3 regions of the Sporosarcina sp. E16_3 genome follow, and region 2 is predicted to be linked to each of the others. Evidence: riboswitches for the same ligand, from Rfam matches in the RefSeq annotation. Region 2 holds a riboswitch; each other region holds the start of a gene.
What was found. Region 2 has a riboswitch for preQ1 ahead of queF (preQ(1) synthase). Riboswitches for the same ligand answer to the same signal wherever they lie in the genome.
Positions count from the first base shown of each region.

Region 1 (4,910 bases), on a different contig from region 2:
TACTTTAGTCGTTTTCTTGATTGATATCGTTTCTTTTTTCCTCAGGGTAACGATTAAAGGTTTCACTACTTCTTTTTTCTCAACAGGCGCGGGCACGGGGGCTATCGGTTCGTTAATTACATCCAATCCAAAGTTTTCACATAAAGAGGGAAGTCCGCCATTGAACCCACTCCCCACTGGATTCAGCTTCCACTCACCGTTATGCCTATAGATTTCACCAACAACGATGGCAGTCTCTTGCTGTAGTTCTTCCCCGAAAGTAAATGAAAACAAGATTCGCCCACTCAATCGATCCTTCACAATTAAGCGGGCGGAAGAAACTGTACTGAAACTTTGTCCTTTGCTCTCTCCCTCATGAATAGTCAAGGTAAGTGCGATTTTTTGGATAGTATTCGGAACCTTATCCAAGGATAAGTGGATTTCATTTTGCCCGTTTGTAGAGCTAAAATGCTTTACAGATTTATCTATACTATATGGTTGTCCATAAAAAATAAAGCTCTCATCGTTTTTACAGAGTCCACCTTCATCCAATAAAAATGCCGCTCCGTCAATCTCCATTTCTTTGTTTATCGTCGTCCATTCTAAGACAGTAACAATATCCGTAATTGCCGTATTTTTTGTAATATCAACTTTTTGACCTCGTAAAATATTCATGATTCGACTCCTTATGGTTTTATAGTTGTGATTTTCTTTTTTCAGGCTCTACCACATAATTTAAATACAGATGTAACTCATTTTACCGGTCTTCTCCTCGATTTAATAGAACTAACTATTTCCAATCTTAAAACGGATTGTGTGAGTGTCCATATCCCTATTCATCTAAGAGGTTAACTTGCAATTCCCCTCTTACCGTCCCATCCATTCCCCAGTTATGCTATCATTAACAGGGTTCAAAAAAGAGGTTCGAAAACTCCCTCTCTAAAAAACTAAGGAGATGTTTATATTGAAAAATGAAAAAGCGGTTGTCGTCTTTAGCGGTGGCCAAGACAGTACGACATGCCTATTTTGGGCATTGAAAAATTTTGGTGAAGTGGCAACGGTGACGTTTGACTATGGCCAACGACATTCAGAGGAAATCGAGTGTGCTCGGCAAATTGCAGACGAGCTAGGCGTATCGTTCAAAGTACTGGATATGAATTTGATCAACCAGCTGTCAGCGAATGCTTTGACACGGGCTGATATTGAAGTGAAGGAAGTAGTAGGCGAATTGCCGTCGACTTTCGTTCCTGGTAGGAATCATTTGTTTCTTTCATTTGCTGCAGTTTATGCAGATGCGATTGGTTCTCGTCACTTAATCACAGGTGTGAGTGAAACGGATTTCAGTGGTTATCCTGATTGTCGTGACAATTTTATAAAGTCGTTGAATGTAACTTTGAATTTAGCGATGGACGGACGGTTTGTCATCCATACGCCATTGATGTGGCTCGATAAAGCCGATGTGTGGGCATTGTCTGACGAACTTGGTGCGTTTGAATTTGTGCAGGACAAGACACTTACTTGCTACAACGGAATCCCGAGTACGGGTTGTGGGGAATGCCCTGCCTGTGTGCTACGGAATGATGGACTCGCTACTTATTTATCCAAAAAGTCTGTTGGTGTTTCTAAATGATGCAGCAGTTTTATCCGCAAGTTCAGCATTCTTATCGTTTTGAATTAAACAAAGACATGCATTTTTCTGCGGCACATTTCATTCCAAGCGAAGATGCTGGAAAATGCCAAGTGATGCATGGACATACCTATTACTTAAATATAACAATTGGAGGAAATGAACTTGATCCAATCGGTTTTCTGATTGATTTCAAAGAGCTCAAAAACCTCATTCATGATAAATACGATCACTCTCTGCTAAATGATCATCCTGAATTTAACAGCAATTTCCCGACGACGGAGAAATTGGCGGAACAGATTTGCAAATCAATCCAGGAAGTTCTTCTGACGAGAAGCAATAAGCCAGTATGTCTCCAAGTTATTGTCCGAGAAACGCCGACCTCATACGTGATATATCGCCCTTAGTTATTCTCTTATCCTAGAAATCACTTTATAATAAAGGTAAAGGATAGATTAATGGGGGGTTGCTTCATGAAGGTCTATGTACTAACTAATGAAGTGAACGGTAAACAATATGTAGGAATTACAGTTCAAAAATTACAGGATAGGTTTAATCAACATTGCAGGTACTCGGGAATGGTTATTAATAAAGCCATCCAGAAATACGGTAGGGAAAAATTCACGATTGAGGAATTAGAAGAATGTTCATCGCTAAAGGAACTCCGAGAAAGAGAGACCTACTACATTGAAAATCTTTGTACCGCGACTCCTAATGGCTATAACCTATCTTTTGGTGGTGAAGGTCTTGCTGATGAAGCCAGAGAAAAAATATCTAAAGCTTTGAAGGGGAAGCCCAAAACTAAAGAACACGCCGAAAATATATCTAAAGGACGTACTGGTCTTAAAGTTTCTTCTAAAACTAAGAAAAAATTAAGAGAAATAAATCTTGGCAAGAAATATTCAGATGAAACGAAGAAGAAACAATCTGAAAGTCAAAAAAGATATTTCAAAGAAAATCCAGGACGGATAGAGCAATCTCGAAAAGGCGGGCTTATGCGTAAAGGGGCCAAGGTAAGTGACCTTACTCGAAAAAAGATAAGTAAAACCCTTAAAGGAAGACCAAATATACACACTAGATTAACACACTTAACTATAGAGGATAGGGATTCCATTTTAAATGAAATCGCTGCAGGGGAGAAAATGAAAAACTTATCTGAAAGATACAAAGTATCCTATGACACAATCAAAGAAATAAAATACGGACGACATTGGCTGTGCAGAGAGGCATGATTATTTGAGTAAAATAAAAATACCGATTATGGAAGTATTCGGCCCAACTATTCAAGGGGAAGGCGCCATTATGGGACTTAAAACGATGTTTGTCCGAACAGCTGGATGTGATTATTCTTGTTCTTGGTGCGATTCCAGTTTTACGTGGGATGGTTCTGGAAAAAGCACTCCGAAACAGCCGCTAGAAATCATAGATGAACTTAAAGCAATAGGTGGACAATCATTTTCACATGTCACAATTTCAGGAGGGAACCCTGCCCTTCACAAAGGAATCGGGGAACTTGTTGACCTATGCCATGAACAAGGATGGAAGGTCGCCGTTGAAACGCAAGCTTCCTTTTGGCAGGATTGGTTGTTGAGAATCGATGACATTACCCTTTCTCCAAAACCACCGAGTTCTGGAATGACAACTGATTTCAACAAACTGGATACGTTCATGGAGAAACTGATTGATACGACTGCTAGTTTGAAAATCGTCATTTTCGATGAAGAAGATTTCAAGTTTGCAGAAGAGGTTCATCTTCGTTACCCGGCGTTTCCTTTCTTCCTACAAACAGGAAATGCTGATACGACGACAACTGATGATGCACAACTCGTTTCAACATTACTAAAACGATATGAATGGCTAATCGATTTGACTGTCAACTCCCCTATCATGAATGATGTTAAAGTGTTGCCGCAGTTGCATACACTTATATGGGGGAATAAACGGGGCGTATAAAATAACTACCTTATAGTAGCAGATAAGATCCATCAATATAGCCCACTCCGTGTCAAGTTGACATAGAGTGGGCTATTTCCATCTGAATTCTTCCCAATTTATAGTGGTGACTGGAACCTTTTTTGTTCCCAAAATTGCCGAGGCGGTATGGAGTGTAATCATTAACTCAATCACTATATATATTCTGAACCACTTAATTAGGATTAACTATATATTCGGCACTACTTATTTAGAATTAACTAGGTGGTATACCTCACCTGTATAACGAACAAATTTAGCGAAGGAGCGACACTAATGAAAGGCAGCCTAATATCGCCGCGTCCTGCGGCAAAGGCTGCACACCCGCATCCTGCGGGCGCCGAAGCAATAAGACCTAGGAGGGATGCAGTTCAATCCCTCCCTCGTGATCTTCTGACGGGCTTATTGCGTAAGGCCATCACCAAGCGACTAAGCGGTGTTGGAAATACACGCTATTTGTAAAATCCCGACTATATAGCAACAACATTTTGAAAATGGCTTATATTAAAATGCTTTACAAATTTGCGATATATTAAAATTATATGGTAAAATAGAATTGAACTAATCAGAGAAGACCGTTAACAAATATATTCATTACAAAAAACGTACTCGTTCTGAAAATCATATAGTTTAAGGGGTCGTTTAAAGATGATAACGGAGAATAAAGAACAAACTATATTTGGTCACGTTGGCAATAAAATCAAAACCGATAGAGAGATTAATATAATCAGTAAATATGAAGAACCATTGATAGTAATTTTAGATAATGTTTTAAGTAACGAAGAATGCGATGAACTAATCAGATTGTCAAAGGACAAAATGCAACGTTCAAAAATTGGGACGACACGCGAGGTAGATGAACTAAGAACAAGTAGTAGTATGTTTTTTCAAGAAAATGAAAACGATATTGTTGCTAGTGTTGAAAAAAGAGTCTCTTCTATTATGAATATCCCCATTGAACACGGAGAAGGCCTTCAAATCCTTAAATATACCCCAGGTCAAGAGTATAAAGCTCATTATGATTTTTTTTCATCAACTAGTAAAGTAGCAAACAATAATAGAATTAGTACGCTAATTATGTACTTAAATGATGTAGAACAGGGTGGGGAAACTTTTTTCCCTAAGCTAAATCTTTCAGTAACGCCACAAAAAGGTATGGCAGTTTACTTCGAATATTTCTATAATGACGAAGATTTAAATCAGTTAACTTTACATGGTGGAGCACCCGTTATAGCCGGAGAAAAGTGGGTCGCAACGCAATGGATGAGAAAACAAAAATTAAGATGAAATTGAATTGAATTTGTAACATAACATGAAAAACGCTCAATATGAG
Region 1 is NZ_JADPRX010000002.1:198,789-203,698, forward strand. It holds gene I2483_RS03355 (TerD family protein) at 1-654, opposite strand, end outside; PreQ1 riboswitch class I at 893-936, shown strand; gene queC (7-cyano-7-deazaguanine synthase QueC) at 944-1,609, shown strand; gene queD (6-carboxytetrahydropterin synthase QueD) at 1,606-2,013, shown strand; gene I2483_RS03370 (GIY-YIG nuclease family protein) at 2,080-2,838, shown strand; gene queE (7-carboxy-7-deazaguanine synthase QueE) at 2,867-3,559, shown strand; gene I2483_RS03380 (hypothetical protein) at 3,854-4,039, shown strand; gene I2483_RS03385 (2OG-Fe(II) oxygenase) at 4,226-4,864, shown strand.
Region 1: another riboswitch for preQ1. It lies ahead of queC (7-cyano-7-deazaguanine synthase QueC); the one in region 2 lies ahead of queF (preQ(1) synthase).

Region 2 (4,910 bases):
TCTGCCACATTTTCTGCAATCCATCCAGTAAATCTACCTTTGACACCAAGACGACTAATCTTATCAAAAACCGTCCTTAAAATTTTAATTTTCATCAAAGACAAATCTGATTCCTCTTCCTTCAGCTTCTCATTATCAAAATGCATGACCCATCCCGCAGTCGTCATTTCACGATCTGTTACGCTTTCCAGCTCTATGAATGGTCCTGATTTACTGGATTCATCACTATACAACTCCGCGAAAGTGATTTGCATATCTTCTTGTATCGCCACCGGCATATTCACAATCAGTTGCCTTTCTACTTTGAACAGTTCATTCACAACCCGCCCAAAATAGAATGGAATCTCTTTTTGAACACTGATTAATGCTGTAGACAATCTGGATTGTTCGTCATTAGTACTGATATTCAATACAAATGGAATTGTGTCCACCTGGCCGTCACTCTTCCAAATAATCACTTCCATGACTATCCTATCAACGGATGATTGCGCATGCTTCACAACAACACCCGCCTTGACGACTTCCTCGACAACAAATTGATCCGTTTTAATGAAAAACTCAATGGAAGTATCTGCTTTTATATGCGGAATTAGCACCGCTCCTTCAGTGAATGATTTGTGAACAACCATATATTCAGGATTATCCAAATCTGCGGCTGTTCTGGATAATAAATCCCTTTCATAAAATGGGTCGTAGTAATGCTCCAAGTCCAGTTGAACAAAAATATACCGTTTCTCAATCTGTTCTACAATCGCCGAATCATCCTGTCTGCCGAAAATTCTTTTAAAGAATCCCACTAATCTATCACCTCATTGGTTTCATTTAATTTTAGTAGTAATCTTATCGTTACGGTTCGTTAAATGGCAAACTAAAAGGATTGTTCACAATCTCTCCTTTTCCCCTTAGGCCTAAATAATGCTAAAGTATAGGGTAGGATGATATCTATTAATTGAAAAGAGGCTTCATTATGCGTGGTTTTGTTTACCTAATCGTTTTCTTCTCGTTTTTTGATTTATTTTCGCAACTGCCCGTTATGAGTCCATTTGCATTATCTCTTGGTGCTACGCCATTTTTGGTTGGACTTGCGGTTGGTATGTATTCATTTTCAAATACAATTGGGAATATTATTTCTGGGTTCATGACTGACAAAAGAGGACCCTTCCTTATACTCGTACTTGGACTTTTCGCTTCGGCACTCTCTCTCTTCCTCTACGCATTTGTTGATGGACCGGCGTCATTGCTCGGTGTCCGCTTTGTCCATGGTTTCATGGAAGGACTAATTGTCCCAGCTGCGTTTACTTTCTTGGCAAACCGTGCAGAAGTGTCTAAACGTGGTAAAAGTGTTGCTATTTCCGGCGCATTCGTTGGATTGGCAGCCATTATTGGTCCAGCATATGGCGGCATTGTAGCTGCTAAAACGAGCACACCTTTCATTATGGCGGTTAACGGCGGCATAATGATGCTACTGGCAATACTTGCGTTTTTTGTTTTACGATCGTTTACATATGTACGAAAACTGCCTTCAAAAGGAGCTGACAATTTCCGTGTCAAATACCTTTTCCAACATCCGGGGATGGTCAGAGCATTTGCCGGGGCATTCTTTTTAATGTTCTCACAAGGTGTACTCGCTCTTGTGTTGCCTTTAAAAGTTGAATCACTTGGATTTGATACGAAAACAACTGGTTTGTTACTAAGCACATTCGGTGTCGTCGCAATTCTCATCTTTTTATTGCCAATCAACCGGATCTTTGACCGTGTTCGGCCAGTTGTGACACTTGCATTTGGAATAACACTTATGGGATTAAGCATGTTGTTCTTGAGCCAAGTTGAGGAATTGAACAACTTATATATCGCCATGTGTATTTACGGGGCTGGATTCGCTTTCCTCTTCCCATCCATTAACTCACTGCTAATTGATTCATCATCTCCTGAATTTCGTGGGAAAGCATATGGTTATTTTTACGCGTTCTTCTCGATTGGTGTCGTTGCAGGTTCAAGCGTGATTGGATTCTTGGACTTGGAATACCGAGCCGCTTTCATGCTGACAGGATTCATCCTGCTCGCAGTTGCTTTATATACCTTGATCGGATTGAAGAACAAAAGTTCTATTGACAAATCATCGCACGTCCTATAATGTCAGATACGAAATGAATACCCTGTTCGGGAGAGGTTCATAGCGACCCTCTATAAAAAACTATGGATGACGAAATTTACGCCATGTGCATTCAATATGGCCCCTTTTTCGGCACCTATGGACCTCCCTGACAAATTATACGGGAGGTTTTTTTAATTGGCTGGAAGAGATGAAGCAACACTGACCGACTTAACTTTGCTCGGCAATCAAAATACAAAATACGTGTACGAGTACAACCCCGACATTTTAGAGTCGGTCGACAATATGCATGTGGGTCGCGATTACTTCGTGAAATTCAACTGTCCGGAGTTTACATCACTTTGTCCGATGACAGGGCAACCCGATTTCGCGACAATGTATATCAGTTTTGTGCCGGATAAAAAACTTGTGGAAAGCAAAGCACTCAAGTTATATCTATTCAGTTTCCGAAATCACGGTGATTTCCATGAAGACTGCGTCAATATTATTATGAATGATTTAATCAAACTGATTGAACCGCGTTATATCGAAGTGTGGGGAAAATTTACTCCGCGTGGCGGCTTGTCAATCGATCCTTACTGCAACTACGGTAAACCCGAAACGAAATATGAACAAATGGCAGAACACCGACTGATGAATCACGATATGTATCCCGAAAAAATCGATAACCGATAAGAAGAGGTGTAACAACAATGCTTTATTATTTGAATGGACTTTTCGTCGGATTATTAATTTTATCAAATATATTAGCTGTGAAATTATTCAGTATTGGCGAGTGGATTGTATTACCTGCAGCTGCACTCATTTATGTCTGCACCTATCCGCTCCTGGATGTCATAACAGAAGCGTATGGCAAAGAAGCTGCTAGAAGAACCGTTCTAACAGGTTTTATGGCACAACTTTTCGCAATTTTCTTCATCTGGATTGCCATTAAGTTACCTGCAGCCCCTTTCTATGAACACCAAGAATCGTTCGAAACGATCTTCAGCGCGGGCTTCCGTGTGACAATCGCGAGTTTGGTTGCTTACCTTATAAGCCAGAACCTCGACGTTGCGATTTTTGACAAACTAAAAAAACGACATGGCACAAAGAAATTGTGGATCCGCAATAACGCATCCACAATGGTAAGCCAGCTTGTCGATACGGCTATTTTTATTTCGATCGCTTTTTACGGCACAATGCCACTAGGCGTTTTAATTGGAATGATCTTCAGCCAATATATCTTCAAATTTATTGTCGCAATCCTAGACACACCTATTGTTTACGCACTTGTTGCGTTATGCAGAAGGACGGATAAAATAGATAAAACGAATACGATAACCGCACACAATTAAAGTGACAATCCATTATTCCGAATAAATAAGAGGCAGGCACCATCTCGATTTGAGATAGTACCTGCCTCTTTCATTCACACTAGTGTTAAACGTTTTGCATTTGAAAAGTCTTGATTTCTTCCATGAAAGCTTCCCCGTATCTTTCTAGTTTCGCAAGACCGACACCGTTAACCTCAAGGAAATCATCATTTGTAATTGGCATTCTGGCCGACATATCACGTAATGTTTTATCTGAAAAAACGACGAACGGAGGTACACCGGCTTCTTGAGCCAGTTTCATACGAAGTGCCCGAAGCTGGTCGAATAGCGGATCATCATTCGCAACTTGCGTTGTAATAACAGTCACTTTTCGATTGACAGTTACTTTGCCAGTCAGCACATCTTTCCCTTGTTCACTGACGTAAATGGTTGGAAATTGCCCATTCTCTACGCCAAGATAACTTTCCGAAATGATGAACTCAATGAAATCGGAAATATCTTTTGCACTACGCCCTTTCATTAAACCATATGTCGTTAATTTATCGAAACCGAATTCAATCACTTTCTTATTCCTAGATCCTGTTAATACTTGTGCAATCATCGCCTTACCGAACCGTTGTCCCATTCGAATAACACATGACAATACTTTTTGAACATCTTCAGTCACATCCGTACTTTCCCGTGTGTCCGTACAATTAGCACAGCGACCGCAGTTCTTCACATCTGTCTCTCCGAAATACAAAATAATGAATTTCTGGAGGCAGGTTTCCGTATGACAGTAGTCAATCATTGACTGCAATTTTTCAAGCTCCGCTGGGATTCTGCTCGGGTCTTGTGATTGATCAATTAGGAATCGCTGGGTCTGGACATCCTGTGATGAAAAAAGCACAGTACAAGCACTGTCAAGCCCGTCCCTTCCTGCACGCCCTGCCTCCTGATAATAGCTCTCCATGTTTTTCGGCATCTGGTAATGAATCACATAACGGATATTGGATTTATCAATCCCCATACCAAATGCATTCGTCGCAACCATCACGGAAGCCTCATCATTCAAAAAGCGGTCTTGCCCAGACTGGCGTTCAATATCTCCAAGTCCTGCATGGTATTTCGCAACTGACACGCCACTTTTCTGAAGGATGTCATGCACATGATCAACCGCTTTTCGTGTCGCAGCGTAAATGATGCCCGCTTCCCCTTCATTTTTCCGGACATATTCTTTGACGAATTTCTCACGGTCTTGACCTTTAACCACAGAAAAAGTAAGATTCGCCCGTTCGAAACCAGTCATGACCGTATTGTTTTCACTAATCCCAAGCTGTCGGCAAATATCTTCCCGAACAGCAGGGGTGGCGGTAGCTGTAAGTGCAAGTAGGACCGGTTTTTTATCGAACAGAGAAACGATACTGCTTATATTACGGTAACTTGGACGGAAATCATGACCCCATTGCGAAATACAATGCGCCTCGTCGATTGCAACCATTGGA
Region 2 is NZ_JADPRX010000023.1:9,497-14,406, forward strand. It holds gene I2483_RS13355 (hypothetical protein) at 1-797, opposite strand, end outside; gene I2483_RS13360 (MFS transporter) at 968-2,134, shown strand; PreQ1 riboswitch class I at 2,161-2,204, shown strand; gene queF (preQ(1) synthase) at 2,291-2,788, shown strand; gene I2483_RS13370 (queuosine precursor transporter) at 2,806-3,447, shown strand; gene recQ (DNA helicase RecQ) at 3,533-4,910, opposite strand, start outside.

Region 3 (4,910 bases), on a different contig from region 2:
GCACACCCTATAATTGCAAGTGCTGTCGCCATAATCCACACTTGTGTGGGACGGCGTTTTACTAATAACCATTCAATGATTCCGGAAAAAACGGGAGCACTCCCGATTGTGACGACCGTGCCGATAGCAACCCCTGTTAATCTTACAGAAGAAAAAAATAAATATTGAAAAATTGCCATTGAAATAGCTGCGTACAGGGTAGATTTCCACGGCCAATTCCGAAAATTGATTTTACGCATAATGAGCAAAATAACTAGTAATGAAAAACCCCCTACTGCAAGCCTCGATGCGCCAACTGCTAACGGATGTATCGTTTGCGGCATAAATGTTTGGGCGGTGCCCGTCGTTCCCCAAAGGATTGCTCCAAACAGCACGACTAGATATGAAATACGTTGTGACAAAGTGATTCCCCCTTACTCTCTCTATAGTAGAAGATACCACAAAAACAAAATTTCCCAACACCTTAATGGTAAATCAAGTCTGTTGATTATCCGTTTTATTATATGAAGCATTTGTAAGAAAAACGTGAAAGTATCCATTTCCACTCGTTCGTTTTCGGCTGACTTTGGACAAAATGATCACGACAACTTTACCGAGCGTTAAGTGCAATTGCTTTGGACAATAAAAGAATAGCTACCTTTCTATAGAGATTGCAAGTGCCCGAAGATGAAATTTCGGGCACTATACCGCTTTTAATAGTGCCTTTCCTACTTATTTTGGGAAAGATAATAAAAGTAACAGTGTAACGCCATTTAGAAAGTGACACTTCTATAAAATCGAAGGGAATACTATAAAGTTGGATTAAGTAGTAGCCATTCAGTCCTAATAATCCAACCACCTGTACAAAGAGTCCCTAGTGATTTACCACAAAAGTAAGCAGGAATTTACTGGTTAATCAACACCCGTGATATTAAATGTATTTATACAAAAAGCCCGAAATGCAGGTAGCATCTCGGGCAAAAATCAATCTTATATAAAACGTACAACCTCATCTAAAGGCAGACGGGAAGACCCGTATGCCGGGGCAGCAGCCTTTCCTAAAGCGATCAGTACAACTGGGAATTGATCACCGGGAAGGTCGAATCTCTCAGCAAATTTCACTTTATCAAAGCCACCCATTGGTAAAGTATCATAACCTTTTTCTTTAGCAATCAACATAAATTGCATAGAAACAAGCCCTGCATCGAAAGAAGCAATGTTCGCTCTTACCTCTCTTGGCATATTTGGATAAACTGCATTCGTACTGGCAATTGTGAGATCCTTAATAGAATCATCCATATGTCCTTCTGCCACGTTTTGTGTATAAATTTGTTCCACTTTCTTATACGCATCTATATTCCCCAAGACCGCAATAACAGCAGAAGAATCCTCAACGGCAGCTTGATTATTGGCTATTTTTTTCAGTTCCTTCTTCAATTCTGCGTCTTGAAAAACGATAAAGCTCCAAGATTGTAGGTTGCTGGATGAAGGAGCAATTGTAGCCAACTTCAGCATTTCTGCAATTTCTTCTTTACCGATTGTAGCGTTCGGATCGAACACCCTCACTGATTTCCTTGCGTTCATTACACTATATAAATTTGAATCTAATGTTGTAGTCATTGTATTGCCTCCCTTTTACAACTTACTAATAGTAAGTGATTGCATACAACTTACCATTAGTAAGTTGTATGTGTCAACCCTAACGATACATGTTAAGATAGATGAAAGATAAAGCAGAATGGAGGTTTGACTAGTGAATCAACCGAACGAATGTGGGATTTCATCACATGTCTGCAACAACTTTCACGATACGATTGAATTTATTGGCAAGAGATGGATGGGGGTAATTATTTATACATTGATGTCCGGACCCAAGCGTTTTCATGAAATCACTGAGGGTATTCCAGGGATATCAGACCGACTTTTAACAGAACGGCTAAATGAATTAATCAAAGAAGGCCTTGTTATAAAAAAACAATTGGAGCCTTCTACTATAATTGGATACGAACTTACGGATAGCGGGATGGAATTGAAAGAAGTTATTACAGCCATTCGGAACTGGATGGCAAAGCGTACAACCCCTTAGGTTAGAGCGCATATAAACACCTCCAAAAAGAGCTTTTATACCCTCGTGGTTTAAAGCTCTTTCCCCATTCTTTGACTGACTACATTCATCTATATCTAGAAGAATCATTGCTCCCACAAGGCATCGTACACCGATATTTATCCTCCCTAAATTCGTACCTCTTCGTTTTTCACATGTATTGACATGTACGAATCAAAAACACTATGATACACTGTATTGCAGGCTTTTAACACGTGGTTCGTCAACCATCCCACGCTAAAAAAACTAGGAGGAAAAGAATAATGAAGATAAAAACAATGGCCATTAGCGGGATTATCGCCGCTTTATATGTAGCTGTATCCCTATTAATAGCACCATTAGCATACGCAGCCATCCAATTTAGGATCCCTGAGATGTTCAACCATCTCGTCGTGTTCAATAAGAAATTTATATTTGGGATTGTACTCGGCGTGTTTGTGACAAACTTATTTTCCCCGCTTGGCATGTATGACCTGTTTTTCGGGGTAAGCCAATCAATCCTAGCTCTTTCAATCACGATCTTTTCTGCTAAATTCATATCCGGAATGTTCAAGCGAATGGTCTTCAACACGCTTGTCTTCACCTTTACAATGTTCATCATTGCTTTCGAGTTGAACCTAGCGTTAGGACTGCCTTTCCTTCTTACATGGTTAACAGTTGCTATCGGCGAATTTGTTGTCATGGCAATCGGAATTCCGATTATGATAGCTTTGAATAAACGTCTTAATTTCGAAAAGTTGATTTAACCAAAACGTCCCCTGCCACTTTGTCTACAATTGAATTGGCGGAGACTTTTCTAGGAGGGTTACGATGTATATCTCCATTCAAGAAACCGCCGAACACCTTAGTATGCCCGTCGAACAAGTAGAAAAGTACGTACGGGAAGGCCGTATCCGCTCCGTCCATGATGGGGAACAATTCCTCATTAACAAGGATCAGTTTGGTCACTATTTGGAACAGCTCCAAATGTTGAAACACCAAATCGATGAATGGCGGAACGAACCAATCCCACCCGATCGTGACATTAAAGATGAAGATTAAAAAACCGGCTGAGGACACACACGTCTTCAGCCGATTTTATTTTATTTGAAATGGGTTTTCATTACGAGTAATTAGGGCATAGGAATGAAAATCGCTTTAAACGGCAATACTAAACACACCGATTGATTGCTTTAAAAGCACTTTACTAGTATAGTAAGAAGCTGTTTCTAAATTACCAGTTACACGAGGGGGAATTATGAAGAAAATTTCAAATGTCTTTTACATCACAATTGGTCTGATTATTTTGACCGTCGGGTATGGCGCGTTAGCACCCGAGAATTTCGCTGCTGTCACAACTAATGCCAAAAACTTTGTTGCGTCGTCTTTTGGTTGGTACTATATGCTACTCATGTCATTTATGTTAGTACTTAGTTTCTATTTTATCGTCAGTCCATACGGAAAAATCCGACTTGGAAAAGATACGGACCGCCCGCAGTTTTCAACAGTTACATGGGTTGCCATGCTGTTCTCTGCCGGGATGGGAATCGGCCTCGTCTTTTATGGTGCTGCTGAACCGTTATCACACTTTGCAATCAGCCCTGCTTCGGAAGATCCAAATACAGATGCCGCCTTTAAAGAATCCTTACGTCAGTCTTTCTTCCACTGGGGTATCCACATATGGGCAATGTATGGAGTTACCGCACTATCTCTAGCCTTCTTCCAGTTCCGTAAAGGTGAACCGGGATTAATTTCAGCAACATTGAAGCCGATATTCGGCAAAAAAATGGTTGGTCCGTGGGGTACTCTCGTTGATGTACTCGCCGTTTTTGCGACAGCATTCGGCGTCGCTACATCTCTCGGCTTCGGTGCTGTTCAAATTAATGCAGGCCTCAACTACTTATTTGATGTTAAGATATCTATCTTTTCACAGTTTGTCATCATTGCAGTCATCACGGTCTTGTTCGTGATATCCGCATGGTCTGGGTTAAGCAAAGGTATCAAGTATTTGTCGAATACAAACTTAGTCCTGACACTAGTACTTCTTGGGTTTATCGTCGTTCTAGGACCGACATTGCTCATCTTCAATATGTTCACCGATTCATTTGGCGGCTATTTTTCAAACCTTATCCAAATGAGTTTCGGCACAGCGCCTTTGAATTCCACTGATCGGGAATGGCTCGATGGTTGGACAATTTTCTACTGGGCATGGTGGATTGCTTGGGCACCGTTTGTCAGTATGTTCATTGCTCGTATTTCAAAAGGTCGGACAATTAGGGAGTTCATGATTGGCGTACTTGCTGCGCCTACACTCCTGGTTACATTTTGGTTTTCAGCGTTTGGTTCAACAGCGATTGATATCCAGAAAAAAGGACTTGCCGACTTGACAGTACCAAGTACAGAACTAACTATTTTTGAAATGTTCAATGTTATGCCTTTGTCGTTCATAATATCCATTTGTGCGATTTTATTGATTATTTCATTCTTCATCACATCGGCGGATTCAGCAACTTTTGTCCTCGGTATGCAATCAACAAACGGTTCATTGACGCCACCGAATAATGTGAAGCTCATTTGGGGCGTTATTCAGTCCACAATTGCGCTCATTTTGCTATCTGTCAACGGCCTTACCGCTTTGCAAAACACAATTATTATCGCTGCACTGCCATTTTCTTTTGTCTTGCTGCTCATGGTTGTCGCATTGCTTAAAGCGTTGAAAGCCGAATTAAAGTTGATGAAATTAAAATAATGACCCAAAAGCGATTCCATATATGGAATCGCTTTTTCTTAACTAGTAACAAGAACTTTTTCACGTTTCCCAATCATTTGAAGGAAATCTCCAACCATT
Region 3 is NZ_JADPRX010000009.1:26,142-31,051, forward strand. It holds gene I2483_RS07700 (DMT family transporter) at 1-401, opposite strand, end outside; gene I2483_RS07705 (nitroreductase family protein) at 970-1,599, opposite strand; gene I2483_RS07710 (winged helix-turn-helix transcriptional regulator) at 1,733-2,065, shown strand; PreQ1 riboswitch class I at 2,293-2,339, shown strand; gene I2483_RS07715 (QueT transporter family protein) at 2,347-2,829, shown strand; gene I2483_RS07720 (excisionase family DNA-binding protein) at 2,894-3,124, shown strand; gene I2483_RS07725 (BCCT family transporter) at 3,321-4,811, shown strand; gene I2483_RS07730 (homoserine dehydrogenase) at 4,850-4,910, opposite strand, start outside.
Region 3: another riboswitch for preQ1. It lies ahead of I2483_RS07715 (QueT transporter family protein); the one in region 2 lies ahead of queF (preQ(1) synthase).